3 regions of the Mesorhizobium sp. M0293 genome follow, and region 1 is predicted to be linked to each of the others. Evidence: predicted binding sites of a transcription regulator. Region 1 holds the regulator's gene; each other region holds the start of a gene.

Region 1 (4,745 bases):
TCGGCATGGCGGTGGAGCTGCTCGCCGGCATCCCCTCGATCATCTACGGCATCTGGGGCCTGTTCGTGCTGGCGCCGTTCCTGCAGACGACGGTGCAGCCCTTTATCATCGGCGTTTTCCACGGCATTCCCGGCCTCAGCAGCCTGTTTGCCGGTCCGCCCTACGGCATTGGCCTGCTGACCTCGTCGCTGATCCTTGCCATCATGGTGCTGCCCTTCATCACCTCGATCACCAAGGACGTCTTCGACACGGTGCCGCCGGTGCTGAAGGAATCGGCCTACGGCATCGGCTGCACAACCTGGGAAGTGACCCGCCGCGTGGTCATTCCCTACACCAGGATCGGCATCATGGGCGGCGTCATGCTCGGCCTTGGCCGCGCGCTCGGCGAAACCATGGCGGTGACCTTCGTCATCGGCAACGCGCACCGCATCTCGACCTCGCTGTTCGCGCCGGCAACGACGATCTCCGCGACCATCGCCAATGAGTTCACCGAAGCTGTCGGCGACCTCTACACGTCTTCGCTGGTGGCGCTCGGCCTGATCCTGTTCGTCATCACCTTCCTGATCCTTGCCATCGCCCGCTACATGCTGATGCGCATCGATGCCCGCACCGGAGCCTGACCGATGTCGACAGCCACATCGCTTCACCAGAGCCGCAAGAGGAAGAATGCCGTCATGATGACGCTGTGCGTCACCGCGGCGGGCATCGGACTTGCCTGGCTGGCGCTCATCCTTGGCGCGCTGGTTTACAAGGGCGCCGCCGGCCTGTCCCTTGACGTCTTCACGCAGATGACGCCGCCGCCCGGCGACGCTGGCGGCCTGCTCAACGCCATCTATGGCAGCGTGGTGATGACGATCATCGCCGTCATCGTAGGTACGCCGATCGGCGTGCTGGCCGGCACCTACATGGCCGAATATGGTCGCTTTTCCAAGCTGACCACCGTGGTGCGCTTCATCAACGACATCCTGTTGTCGGCGCCGTCGATCATCATCGGCCTGTTCGTCTACGAACTGATGGTGCGGCCGATGGGGCATTTCTCGGCAATCGCCGGTGCTGTCGCGCTCGCCATCCTCGTCATTCCGGTCGTCGTGCGTACCACCGAAGACATGCTCAACCTGGTACCGAACGCCTTGCGCGAAGCCGGCACCGCGATCGGCGCGCCGCGCTGGGTGGTCATCAAGTCGGTCGCCTACCGCGCCGCGCTTTCCGGTATCGTCACCGGTATATTGCTGTCGATAGCCCGTATCTCCGGCGAGACGGCGCCACTGCTCTTCACGGCGCTCAACAACCAGTTCTGGTCGAGCAATCTCAACGCGCCGATGGCCAGCCTGCCTGTCACCATCTTCCAGTTCGCTCTCAGCCCTTACGAGGAATGGCAGCAACTGGCCTGGACCGGCGCACTCATCATCACATTGACGGTTCTCGCGCTCAGCATCGTTGCTCGCAGCCTGACCGGACGCAGAGAGGACAAATGAGCCAGATGTTGTCTCCAGACATGACGATCGCCGCCGAGGCCACCGCCAAGGCCAAGATCGAGGTCAAGAACCTCAACTTCTACTACGGCCAGTCGAAGGCGCTGAAGGACATCACGCTGTCCTTGCCGGAGCGCAGCGTCACCGCTTTCATCGGGCCTTCGGGCTGCGGGAAGTCGACGCTGCTGCGCGTCTTCAACCGCATCTACGAGCTCTATCCCAAGCAGACCGCCGAAGGTCAGGTGCTGCTCGACGGCCAGAACGTTCTCGACCGCTCGCAGGATCTCAACCTTTTGCGGACCAAGATCGGCATGGTGTTCCAGAAACCGACACCATTTCCGATGTCGATCTATGAAAACATCGCTTTCGGCGTCAGGCTCTATGAGAAGCTCAGCAAGTCCGAGATGGACGGTCGCGTCGAGCAGGCGCTGAAGCGGGCAGCACTCTGGACCGAGGTCAAGGACAAGCTCAACGCCAGCGGCCTCAGCCTCTCCGGCGGCCAGCAGCAGCGGCTCTGCATCGCCCGTACCGTGGCGGTGAAGCCGGAAGTCATCCTGCTCGACGAGCCGGCCTCGGCGCTCGATCCGCTGTCGACCGCCAAGATCGAGGAGCTGATCGACGAGTTGCAAGCCGACTACACGATCGTCATCGTCACCCACAACATGCAGCAGGCGGCGCGCGTGTCGAAGCAGACGGCCTTCATGTATCTGGGCGAGCTGGTCGAGTTCGACCGCACCGAGAAGATCTTCACGTCGCCCCGCGAGAAGCGCACGCAGGATTATATCACCGGCCGATTCGGCTGAGTTCAGGCATACGAGGGACAGGATCATGAGCGAACACACAGTCGCTTCTTTCGACGAGGATCTCGGTCAGATCAGCAGGCTCATCAGCGACATGGGCGATCTCGCCAGCTCGATGGTCGGCGGTGCGACCAAGGCGCTTTTGAATTCCGACAACGCGCTGGCACAGCGTGTCGTCTCCGACGACGCCATCATGGATGCGCGTCAGCGCGAGCTCGACGATCGCGCCATCACGTTGATCGCCAAGCGGCAGCCGATGGCCGACGATCTGCGCCATGTCGTCGGTTCGATCCGCATGGCCGGCGATCTCGAACGCATCGGCGACCTTGCCAAAAACATCGCCAAGCGCGTCGGCACTGTCGGCCTCAGCGTTACGCCGCGCGACCTTTCGCACTCGATCGATGGAATGGCGCAACTGGTGTTGATCCAGGTGCAGGGCGTCATCGAGGAATATGCTGCCCGCGACGCCGAGGCGTTGGCAAAACTACGCGCCGACGACGAGCGCATCGATGTCAAGTACACGTCGGTGTTCCGCGAACTGCTGACCTACATGATGGAAGATCCCCGCAACATCACGGCGTGCACGCATCTGTTGTTCTGCGCCAAGAACCTCGAGCGCATCGGCGACCACGTGACCAACATCGCCGAAAATGCCTATTATGTTTTGACCGGTACGCAGCTGCCCGCCAATCGTCCGAAGCAGGACGAGACGGCAATGTCCGCGCCGGCGGCATGATGACAGGGGTGACCAGCCGATGATCGCGCCACGCATCATGGTGGTGGAGGACGAGGAGCCGCTAGGCGTGCTGCTCCGCTATAATCTGGAGTCCGAAGGTTACCAGGTCGAGGTGGTGACGCGCGGCGACGAGGCCGAGATCCGGCTGCAGGAGAACGTTCCCGACCTTCTGGTGCTCGACTGGATGGTGCCGGCGGTTTCCGGCATCGAACTCTGCCGGCGCCTGCGAATGCGTTCCGAGACCGAGCGGCTGCCGATCATCATGCTGACCGCGCGCGGCGAGGAGAGCGACCGCGTGCGCGGCCTCTCGACCGGCGCCGACGATTATCTGGTCAAGCCGTTCTCGACACCGGAGTTCATGGCCAGGGTCAAGGCGCTGTTGCGCCGCGCCAAGCCGGAAGTGCTGTCCAGCGTGCTCAAGGTCGGCGACATCGTGCTCGATCGTGAATCGCACCGGGTCTATCGCAAGAAGAGCGAGATTCGGCTCGGACCGACCGAATTCCGCCTGCTCGAATTCATGATGCGCCATCCCGGCCGCGTGTTCTCGCGCAGCCAGCTGCTCGACAATGTCTGGGGCGAGACGATCTACATCGACGAGCGCACGGTCGACGTGCATGTCGGCCGACTGCGCAAGGCGGTCAACAATGGCCGCATGCCCGATGTCATCCGGACCATTCGTGGGGCAGGCTACGCGATTAGGGAAGACTAAAGCGCGTCGCGGTTGAACGGATTCAGGCGACGCGCTTTAGGTGTTTGTTTTTTATGCATGTCGTTTTCCCAAAACCGAGGTCGCTTTTGGGCGACATGCATTAGGTGCCTGTTCCGTCCCGATAGATCGTGACCAGGAAAACTCGATTAGCAGGCGGTCGCCAACGGCCGCGAAGGCTGGAATGTTGCATTCGTCTCATCGATGGGGAGCGAGCACGTGACGCCAGGAGCGGTCATCCCCATCAGTTTTCGAATGACCGCATTTGGGCTAAAGCGACAGGCAGCTTCTGGCGTTCTCCGATCTCCCAAACTCTCTATGTGCCCCGGCTGGCGGCAGGAAGCACGGCCAGCGACACGCATTAGTCGGTCACATCGCCATCTTGCCCGCAGACTCCGACCAACAAGCCGCGCACTCAAGAATTAATTTGAGTTAATTTATATATAGGATGTGTATTTTGCATAAATACACAATTTTATTAAATTTACTTCAACCTACAGCAGGTTCTCTGCTCTTTATTCATTGTGTGTACTCCGAATATTCAATACGATCTCGGATCGAATGACGATTCCGTGGAACGATCTCGTTCTTTGCAACGTTGCTTTGAAAGCGGTCGCCGGACTTTGCGCCGAATGATTTGACCAGGTCGGACACCATGAGGAAGGATTTCTGATGAGCACGGTCTTAAACGCCAAAGGCATCCCCCTTCCCTACACCGGCGCTTCCACTCATTGGTTCTCGGCCACCGGGTCCGGGCCAGAACTGCATGGCACCTCCGGCAACGACTCCTTCTGGGGAGACACCGGCGTCAATGTCACGATCTACGGTGGCGCCGGCGACGACTACTATCACCTCTATTCCACCAACAATAAGGTGGTTGAAGATCCCGGGGCAGGGATCGACACGATCGACACATGGATGAGCTACAAGCTCCCCGACAATTTCGAGAACCTCGTCGTTACCGGCGCCAATCGATATGCGTTCGGAAATGCGTTGGACAACATCATCAAGGGCGGATCGGGTCATCAGAC
Region 2 (4,745 bases), on a different contig from region 1:
GCTTGCCCTGATCGAGGATCTGCTCGACTACTCCAAGATCGAAGCCGGGCGCTTCGACCCGGAGCCGCAGCCGATATCGGTGCGCGAGATCGCCGACAACATCATCGAATTGCTGGCCGCGCGCGCCTTCGCCAAGGATATTGGGCTGGGCTGTCATGTCGAACCCGACGTACCGCAGTTGATCACCGCCGATCCGGGCAAGGTCAGGCAGGTGCTGCTCAACCTTATCGGCAACGCCATCAAGTTCACCGACAGCGGCGGCGTGTTGGTGAGCGTTGCGCGTGCGCGCACGGAAACCACCGACCGCATATGCTTCACCATCGCCGATACCGGTCCGGGCCTGCATGATGAGGACCTGGACCGCATTTTCGAGGAGTTCGAGCAAGCCGACGGCACATCGACACGTACGCATGGCGGGGCCGGCCTGGGCCTTGCCATCTCCAAACGCCTGGTGGCCGCCATGGGTGGCACGATCTCGGTATCCAGCCGGCTCGGCCAGGGATCCGAGTTCGTCTTCGAGATCCCGGCGACGGCGGCCACCGAAGCGCCGCAAGGCCGGCAGAACGCACTCTCGGGCAGGCGCGCGGTGATCCTGTCGAAAAACGCCGTCGAGGCCGACGCCATCGCCCGCACCATCCGCGCCAATGGCGGCACGGTCGACATCGCCACCACCGCCGCGCAGGCCGCGCCCTTCGCCGCCGGCTGCGATGCGCTTCTGGTCGATGCTGCCATGGAAGAAAGCGACGGAAAGCTGCTCAAGCGCTTGCGCCAGAGTGGTTTTTCCGACTGCGAGGCCATCACGCTGATCGCGCCGACCGACCGTGGCATGCTTGGCGAGTTCCGCGCCAGCGGCTACGCAACCTTCCTGGCCAGGCCGGTGCGCGGCGGAACGCTTCTGCGTGTGCTGTTGAGCAGCCATGCCCCCGGCCTCGCCCAGCCGCAACCGGAAAAGCGTGGCGCACCGACGCTTCGCGCCGTCGGCAACCGCCAGCGGGGCCTGTCGGTGCTGATCGCCGAGGACAATGACATCAATGCCATGCTGGCCCGCGCCACGCTGCTGAAAGCCGGACATCGCGTCGAGGTGGTCGGCAACGGCAAGGCCGCCGTTGAGGCTGTCACGGGTGCCGGGCACAAGCATCGCTTCGACGTGGTTCTGATGGATCTGCACATGCCGGTCATGGACGGACTGGACGCGATTGCCGCCATCCGCCGCCATGAGGAAGAAACCGCCGTGCCGCCGGTGCCTATCATGGTGCTGTCGGCCGACAGCCAGGAAAAGACCCGCCATTCGGTGTTGGCCCATGGTGCCAGCGGCTTTGTCACCAAGCCGCTCGACCCTGAGGCGCTGGTCAATGCCGTCGAGGGACAGGTCGTCGCGGCCTGAGCTTTCCACCGCCCATTCCACGCTGCGCGCTCACGTAACGTAGCCGGTTGATCGGATTCGCCAGCCGACGAAGTATTGCCCGCGACGTCGTATCACGGTACTGTCACAATCCTGTTGCACCTACACCGTATCCCCGTGCCAAGAGGGATGGCTCGAAGGAGAATCACTCGTGCATACAGTTATGCCGGAATGTGACACTCGGCCGAACGCCAGCAGCGCCTTGCTCGCCGGACGTAACGTCGATTCCGTCATAAAGGGCGCAGCACTGGGCCGTATCGGCAACCTCGAAGTGCGGCTCGCCCGCAACGAGGCCGAGATCGCGGCCGCGCAGGAAGTGCGCTACCGGGTGTTCTACGACGAACTTGGCGCCAGGAAGGATCTTTTCCAGGCCCATGACCGCCGTGACGCCGACCGCTTCGATCCGCTCTGCGACCATCTGCTGGTTTTGGATACCACGCTTTCCGGCCCCGAACATCGCCGCATCGTCGGCACCTATCGACTGCTGCGGCAAGAAATCGCGGCCGCGGCCGGAGGGTTCTATTCCGAGGGTGAGTTCGAGCTGACCAAGCTCATCGCCCGTCATCCCGGCCAGCGCTTTCTCGAACTGGGCCGCTCCTGCGTTTTGCCGGAATACCGCTCGAAGCGCACCATCGAGGCGTTGTGGCAAGGTATCTGGGCTTACATCAACCATTACGAAATCGGTGTGATGACCGGTTGTGCTTCCTTCCACGGCACGGTGCCGGCGGCGCATGCCGAGGCACTCACCTACCTCGCCCATCACTGCCGGACGAATTCGGCCTGGGATGTCCGCGCGGTGTCCGGGCGTTACTGCTCGATGGACCTGATGCCGATCGAGGCGGTCAACACCAAGGCGGCGATCGCGGCAATGCCGCCCTTGGTCAAGGGCTATCTACGCGTTGGCGCTCGCATCGGCGATGGCTGCGTCATCGACCGCGAATTCTCGACGGTCGACATCTTCGTCGTCATGCCGGTCAAGGAAATCGGCGCCCGCTACGTCAACTATTATGGCGGGGAAGCCCAGCGCTTCGCGGCGTGATAGCGAATAGCGAATAGCGAATAGCGAATAGCGAATAGCGAGAACTACGCCGCAATCCTGCGGGCTGCTATCCCTATTCGCTACTCCCTATTCGCTATTCGCTCCTTCACGGAATATCTTCCGGCCGCCGGCCGGGTCGGCCCTTGTAGGACGGAAACGACCAGCCGAATTTGAGCGCGCCGCCGCGCACAAGGAACGCCGCCGCAAAACCGGCGAGGTCCGAGGTAAAAGGCGGCAGTCCGGCAAGATCGCCAAGTGTATAGAGGCCGGCACCCGCAAGGGCTGCCGTGACGTAGATTTCGGGCCTGAGCAGCACCGATGGCTCGCCGGCCAGGAGATCGCGCAGAATGCCGCCGAACGTGGCGGTGAGCACGCCGGTGATGACCGAGACGACCGGCGAACCGGTAATCGCCAGTCCCTTGGCGGCGCCCATCACCGAAAAGGCGGCGAGCCCGACGGCGTCGAGCCAGAGCAGCCATTTCCAGCGCGATTCGACACGATGCGCGCTGAAGAAGACCAGCACCGCAACCACGGCGCAGATCAGCACATAGCTGGAATTGGCGACCCAGAAAACCGGCAGGTTGAGGATGACGTCGCGAAGCGTGCCGCCGCCTATCCCGGTGACGCTGGCCAGGAACAGGAAACCGATAATGTCGAGCTGCTTGCGCGAAGCCGCAAGCGCTCCGGTCGCGGCGAAGACCGCGACACCGGCATAATCGAGAAGCGCGATGGGGTTCATGAAGTAGGGATTAGGGACTAGGCAGTATGAATAGCACGAAGCCGCGCGATTGATACGACTGCCCTAGTTTCCCTACTGCCTACTGCCTGTTCCCTACCTCACGCATCTTTCTCGGCCTGTTCATTGACAGGCCCCGGCTCGACCGGCGCTTCAGCGGCGGCAAGCTTCGGACCGCCCTTGGCGACGCCGACCATGGCTGGGCGCAGCACTCGATCGCCGATCGAATAGCCCGGCTGCACGACCTGGACCACGGTGTTGGCCGGAACATCCGGATTGGGCACTTCGAACATCGCCTGGTGGAAATTGGGATCGAACTTCTCGCCTTCAGGCGCGAGCTTCTTGACCCCGTGCCGTTCCAGCGCCGACAGCATGGCGCGCTCGGTCAAGTCGACGCCTTCGATCAACGCCTTGAAGCCGGCGTCACCCGACGCCTTGGCCTCGGCTGGAATCGCGTCCAGCGCGCGGCGCAGATTGTCCGACACCGACAGCATGTCGCGAGCGAAATTCGCGACCGCGTAGGTACGCGCGTCGTGCACGTCGCGCGCTGTGCGGCGACGCAGGTTTTCCATCTCGGCCGCCACGCGCAACGCGCGGTCCTTTAATTCTTCATTTTCCTTCAGCAGCCGCACAAGGGCTTCATAGTCGCCGTCGATGCTGCCTTCCGTGCGCTCGGCATTGGCCTCGGTCGCCTCGACTTCATCGGGCGCGCCTTCGTCTTTTGCCTGGTCGCTCATCGCCGTTTCCCGTCAATCTCGAATGATATGGATTTTGAGCCCGATATCGAGGTTTGGCGGCCAAAAATCAAGGGGTAAGCGATTGTGGGAGGCTGTCGGCCAAGGCTGGACAACGACGGCAAGACATTTCGATTTTAATTCAAACTTTACCCTAACCGCCGGCTTTGCTTGCCACAAAGGCGTGATGCGGGAACCATTCCCTTGCTGGAGGAGTTTCGAAGCCAACACAGGATTTTGAGATGATGACCCGTAAAAAGGCCGAAAAGGCAGAACGGCTGGCCGCCGAGGTCAGACGCCAGTTCGGCGCCGAGGCGATCACCCGCTTTATGCGCACCTTGCCCGCCTTCCGCACCGAGGCCGACATTCCTGACCGATTCAGAAAACTGCTCGACCGCCTCGACGTGGCGGAGAAAAGTGACGTCAGCTGGCGCCGACGGTAACGAGACAGCCGATCTTGGCAGCAACCCTCTATCAGCAATAGCCTGAGTGAGCCGAACCATCTAAGGATAGATGTGTTGAGGTTCAAATGGAGGACGTAATGCGCAAGGTTTCGGTCACCTCATTGTTATCGGCGCTTGTCGGCCTCGGCGCCGTCACCCTGGTGGCTTTTCCGGCACAAGCAGACAATCTGCAGCTGCAACTGGGCAAACATGGCCCGCGGCTGAAGCTCATGGAAGATTGCAATCCCGCCTATGACGATTGCGAAGGCCCTCGTCGCGATGATCGACGCGACCGCCGTCAGTCACGAGGCTGCACGGAGGACCGCGCTCTCGACAAGGCGGAGCGAATGGGCATCCGTCGGGCAAGGATAGAGTCCTTCGGCCGCCGGCA
Region 3 (4,745 bases), on a different contig from region 1:
GTTCGTGGGATAGGTAACATGGGCTGTGGTGACCGACAGCCTGCTGCCAGTACGTCTTGCTATCGAACGTATGCTTCTTCTCCGCCATGTAACTAGCGTGGCAGCAACGACAGGTTCCCGCCAGCGAGGCCGCTGGCTTGTCTTCAGAGCAGTCCGATCGTCGCCCTAGAAATACCACTTGCAATTCGCAATCAGTTTGCTACAAGAAACTGATTGCAAAATACAACTGGTTATTGAGGAGGCTCGCATGCCCAAACTTCGTGTCAACGCTTTCACCCTGTCGCTCGACGGCTATGGCGCCGGTCCCGATCAGGATCTGCAAAATCCGCTCGGCGTCGGTGGGGAATCCTTGCACAAGTGGTTTGTCGACACCCGCACTTTCCGTGAGATGGTGCTCGGACAAGATGGCGGCACCACCGATATCAACGAGGCGTTCGCGGCGCGCAGTTTCGAAAATGTCGGCGCCTGGATCCTCGGCCGCAACATGTTCGGACCGATCCGCGGCGAATGGCCCGACGACAGCTGGAAGGGCTGGTGGGGCGACAACCCGCCCTACCATGTGCCGGTTTTCGTATTGACCCATCACAAGCGCGAACCGATCGTCATGGAGGGCGGCACGACCTTCTATTTCGTCACCGACGGCATCCATTCGGCGCTTGAACAGGCAAAGGCAGCGGCTGATGGCAAGGACGTGCGCGTCGGCGGCGGCGTGTCCACCATCCGGCAATACCTCCAGGAGAAGCTGATCGACGAGATGCATCTGGCGATCGCGCCGGTGCTGCTCGGTACGGGCGAGAACCTTTTTGCCGGCCTGGACATGGTCAAGCTCGGCTATGTCTGCAGCGAGCAGGTTGCGACGCCGCTCGCCACGCACGTCACCATCAAGCGGAAGTAGTTACAGCTCTTTCTCCCCGTCACTATACGGGGAGAAATGCCCGGCAGGGCAATGAGGGGCGGCGCGACCTTTGGAGACTAGCAAGCAAGCTGCCAATGGCAGCGAATAGGGCTCAATCGCCAACGCAGGCACTGCCCCTCATCCGCCCTTCGGGCACCTTCTTCCCGTGAACGGGGAGAAGGAAGAATCTTCAATACTTCTCCGGCACGTAGAGTTCGCGTGGCAGCACCTGGCGCTCGTATTCGGGATTGAACACACGCTCCGGCAGCGTGATCTCCTCGTGCGGGACCTCTTCATACGGCATCTGCTTGAGCAGATGGCCGATGCAGTTCAGCCGCGCTCGCTTCTTGTCGTTGCCTTCGACGATGAACCAGGGCGCCTCCGGGATGTTGGTGCGGGCGAAGGTCTCTTCCTTGGCTTTGGTGTACTGCTCCCAGCGCACCCGCGACTGCAGGTCCATCGGCGACAGTTTCCATTGCTTCATCGGATCGTGGATGCGCATCAGGAAGCGCATCTGCTGTTCCTCGTCGGTGATCGAGAACCAGTATTTGACCACGGTGATGCCCGAGCGGACCAGCATGCGCTCGAACTCCGGCACGTCGCGGAAGAATTCTTCGACCTGATCGGGCTGGGCAAAGCCCATTACCCGTTCGACGCCCGAGCGGTTGTACCAGGAGCGGTCGAACAGCACGATTTCGCCGCCGGCCGGCAGATGCGGGACATAACGCTGGAAATACCATTGCGACTTCTCGCGCTCGGTCGGCGCCGGCAGTGCCACGACACGGCAGATGCGCGGATTGAGCCGCTGGGTGATGCGCTTGATGACGCCGCCCTTGCCGGCCGAATCGCGCCCCTCGAAGATCACCACCAGCTTCTTCTTGTGGTAGGCGACCCAGGACTGCAGCTTGATCAATTCGGACTGCAGGGTAATCAGGTCGCGAAAATATTGCATACGATCGATCGAAGGCGGATGCGCATTCTTGTAGATCTTGGCGATCTCCATCGACAGCGCCGGCTCCGACATTTCGAGCTCATAGTCCTCGTCGAGCGTGTCGGCGAGCTCGGCTTCAAGCCAGTCCCTGGCAGGAGAATTCTGTTTTAGCTCGGTCATTTCAGCTGCTCCGCTTGCAAGCTCTGTCGATGCACGTCCGGCGCCCGAAACTCCCGGCTTACGTCCCGGAACGGCAACACCTGAGCCGACTTCAATATAGCCCGCCAGTGACGGTTTTATTGCAGCCTGGAACATGACACCGCCGCTGCGAATCCCGTGAGGCATGATCGATCCGTCGTCGTGGCATGGCGACAAGCCGCTCAAATTGTCCTACAAATAGCAGTCACATTCGGGGCACCCTCCCCAGCCCCTTTCCCAATGCAATCGCGAGGATCTGATATGGAATACCGCACTCTCGGCCGTTCCGGCTTGAAAGTTTCGACGCTGACCATGGGCACCATGACTTTCGGCGGCGCCGGCGCGTTTTCGGCGGTCGGCAAGACCGATCTCGACGAAGCGCGCCGGATGATCGACCTCTGCATCGATGCCGGCATCAACGTCATCGACACCGCCAATGTCTATTCGAACGGCATTTCGGAAGAGATCATCGGCGAAGCGCTCGGTGGCAAGCGCAAGGGCGACGTGCTGATCGCGTCCAAGGCACGGATGCGGATCGGCAAGGGTCCAAACGATGAAGGCCTGTCGCGCCATCACCTGATCCGCGAATGCGAGAAGAGCCTGAAGAGGCTCAAAACCGACGTCATCGATATCTATTTCCTGCACGAATGGGATGGCGTGACGCCGCTGGAGGAAACCATCGCCGCGCTCGACACGCTGGTTGCCCAGGGCAAGATCCGCTATGTCGGCTGTTCCAACTATTCCGGCTGGCAGGTGATGAAGGCGCTCGGCATCAGCGACAGCCATCACCAGCCTCGCTTCGTCACTCAGCAGATCCACTACACGCTGGAAGCGCGCGAGGCAGAGTATGAATTGCTGCCGATTTCCGTCGACCAGGGGCTGGGCGTTATGGTCTGGAGCCCACTTGCCGGCGGATTGCTGTCCGGCAAATACCGGCGCGACAGCCCCACCGCCCGCCAGCTCGCCGGTTGGTCCGAACCGCCGATCCGCGACGAGGATCGGCTCTGGCGGATCGTCGACGTGCTTGTCGAGATCGGCACGCAGCGCGGTGTGTCGGCAGCGCAGGTGGCACTGGCCTGGCTGCTCGGCCGGCCGGCGGTCAGTTCGCTGGTGATCGGCGGCAGGACCGAAACGCAGTTCCAGGACAACATCGCTGCGGCAAGCCTGGTGCTCACAGGCGACGAACGCGGTCGCCTCGACGCGGTCAGCCGGCCGCCTTTGCTCTATCCCTACTGGCACCAGCAGCTGACGGCAAAGGACCGCTTCGGCGCCGCCGATCTGGTTCTTGACCGCAGCGGCATCTGATGAGCGGGCGCCAAAGCCTGCGGCGTTCTAGCCGTCGATAAAACGCCAGACCTCGGGATCAGGCTCGATCTGGCCGCTGAGGACAAAATATTTGTAGATCACGAGCAGCGAGATCGCCTGCTCGTCCTGTTCGTTGGAGAATTGGCGGCAATAGGCATTGGCCGCGGCGATAATGCGTTGCGCCTCGGCCGGGTGCCGTTCGAAATAGCGCACCTTGTCTGCGACATCGGCGAAATCCGGATCGAGCGGCACGTAGTGGACACCGGCCTCGAGTTGCTTTTCCGCAAACCATGTCTCGTATGTCGGTGGCGGCATCAGGCAGAGCGAATTCGAATTCAGGATCCATTTGAGGTTCGTCGCCACATCGTTGCCTTCGATCGAGACGATGTAGCGGTAACGCTGCTGCTGGCTGACGCTGAGAAAGGGCTTGGCGTATTCGGCCGGCGCGTTCGGCTTGTGTGAGCCGGCATCGCAAAACGGCAGGTCACGCACAGCGTCGATAAATCCTGTCCGTTTCGGATTGTTGAGATCGCCGCGCCAGACCACGGCCGGGCGCTTGTCAGCGAATGCAGTTGCGTCGGCCGGCATGTGGAAGTGCCGAAACTTGTTGAATTTCATGATGACCGCATTGCTGTCATCGGCGCAGATCGGCCGATCCTTGACGAGCGTCGGCACCTTCGGCACCTTGATGACATCGCCGAATTTGACGTCGACGAGCAATGCCGGGTCGAAATAGCGGGCAAACTCCCTCAGATCGTAATAGTACATGGTCGGCGTGGAAGGCAGCTTGTCGATACGCACCGCGGCCGGGCTGGGCGTAAACGCTTCCTGCAGCTTGTTGTAGTAATTCAGCCGCCGCCGCACCGCCTCATCCGAGAGCCTGGCCTTCTTGAGCCGGTCGGCCAGCTGCCGGCGAAACAGCGCCTGCGGCACGACATCGCGCGCGACGTTTCGCGCATAGTAGTAAACCTTTGCCGTCGTTCGTGCGATTGTGGCCATCAGTCACTTGATAAAAACAAAACGGGCAGTTCCCAATGGGTTGGCGCCCGGTTCTCCCTACACCATTGTGCCGCGCATCTTGCAAGCCCCGGACCATCATAGACGCCAACGGCCGGGCACTATCGCTTCAGCTGTTGTGTTTGACGGCTAATGCTCCTAGGCAGGGTCAGAGCCGCTAAAAGCAATTCCGGGAAAAGCGCATAGCGCTTTCCCTATGGGATTGCGTCAAACAAAGAGATGGAGCGATTCTGCGTTTCCGTGAAACGACGAACCGGTCCAGCAGTGAAAAAGGAGCCGATATGGCGCGACCACCAAATTACGATCAGGAACGCAAGGAACGCGACCGCCAGAAAGCGGCCAAGAAGGCCGAGAAGCTGGCAGCCAAGGTCGCGGCGAGGGAACGTTCGAAGCCCGAGG

Evidence for each region. Region 1 encodes PhoB, which activates phosphate uptake and scavenging genes when phosphate is short. Its sites were predicted from a motif close to TGTCATNNANCTGTCAT; they were not measured.
Region 2: olsB (l-ornithine N(alpha)-acyltransferase) is a predicted target of PhoB. The motif match lies at 1,486-1,502, and genes of this name have one in related genera.
Region 3: ppk2 (polyphosphate kinase 2) is a predicted target of PhoB. The motif match lies at 2,114-2,130, and genes of this name have one in related genera.

The regions. Positions count from the first base shown of each region.
Region 1 is NZ_JAMYSA010000024.1:57,123-61,867, reverse strand. It holds gene pstC (phosphate ABC transporter permease subunit PstC) at 1-620, shown strand, start outside; gene pstA (phosphate ABC transporter permease PstA) at 624-1,475, shown strand; gene pstB (phosphate ABC transporter ATP-binding protein PstB) at 1,472-2,275, shown strand; gene phoU (phosphate signaling complex protein PhoU) at 2,301-3,008, shown strand; gene phoB (phosphate regulon transcriptional regulator PhoB) at 3,028-3,717, shown strand; gene eglC (endo-1,3-1,4-beta-glycanase EglC) at 4,387-4,745, shown strand, end outside.
Region 2 is NZ_JAMYSA010000082.1:1,327-6,071, forward strand. It holds gene NKJ06_RS25215 (ATP-binding protein) at 1-1,384, shown strand, start outside; gene olsB (l-ornithine N(alpha)-acyltransferase) at 1,566-2,441, shown strand; gene NKJ06_RS25225 (trimeric intracellular cation channel family protein) at 2,548-3,180, opposite strand; gene grpE (nucleotide exchange factor GrpE) at 3,279-3,914, opposite strand; gene NKJ06_RS25235 (hypothetical protein) at 4,154-4,354, shown strand; gene NKJ06_RS25240 (hypothetical protein) at 4,453-4,745, shown strand, end outside.
Region 3 is NZ_JAMYSA010000085.1:4,158-8,902, reverse strand. It holds gene NKJ06_RS25675 (HepT-like ribonuclease domain-containing protein) at 1-96, shown strand, start outside; gene NKJ06_RS25670 (dihydrofolate reductase family protein) at 248-895, shown strand; gene ppk2 (polyphosphate kinase 2) at 1,086-2,006, opposite strand; gene NKJ06_RS25660 (aldo/keto reductase) at 2,286-3,329, shown strand; gene NKJ06_RS25655 (glycosyl transferase family 90) at 3,357-4,328, opposite strand; gene NKJ06_RS25650 (hypothetical protein) at 4,628-4,745, shown strand, end outside.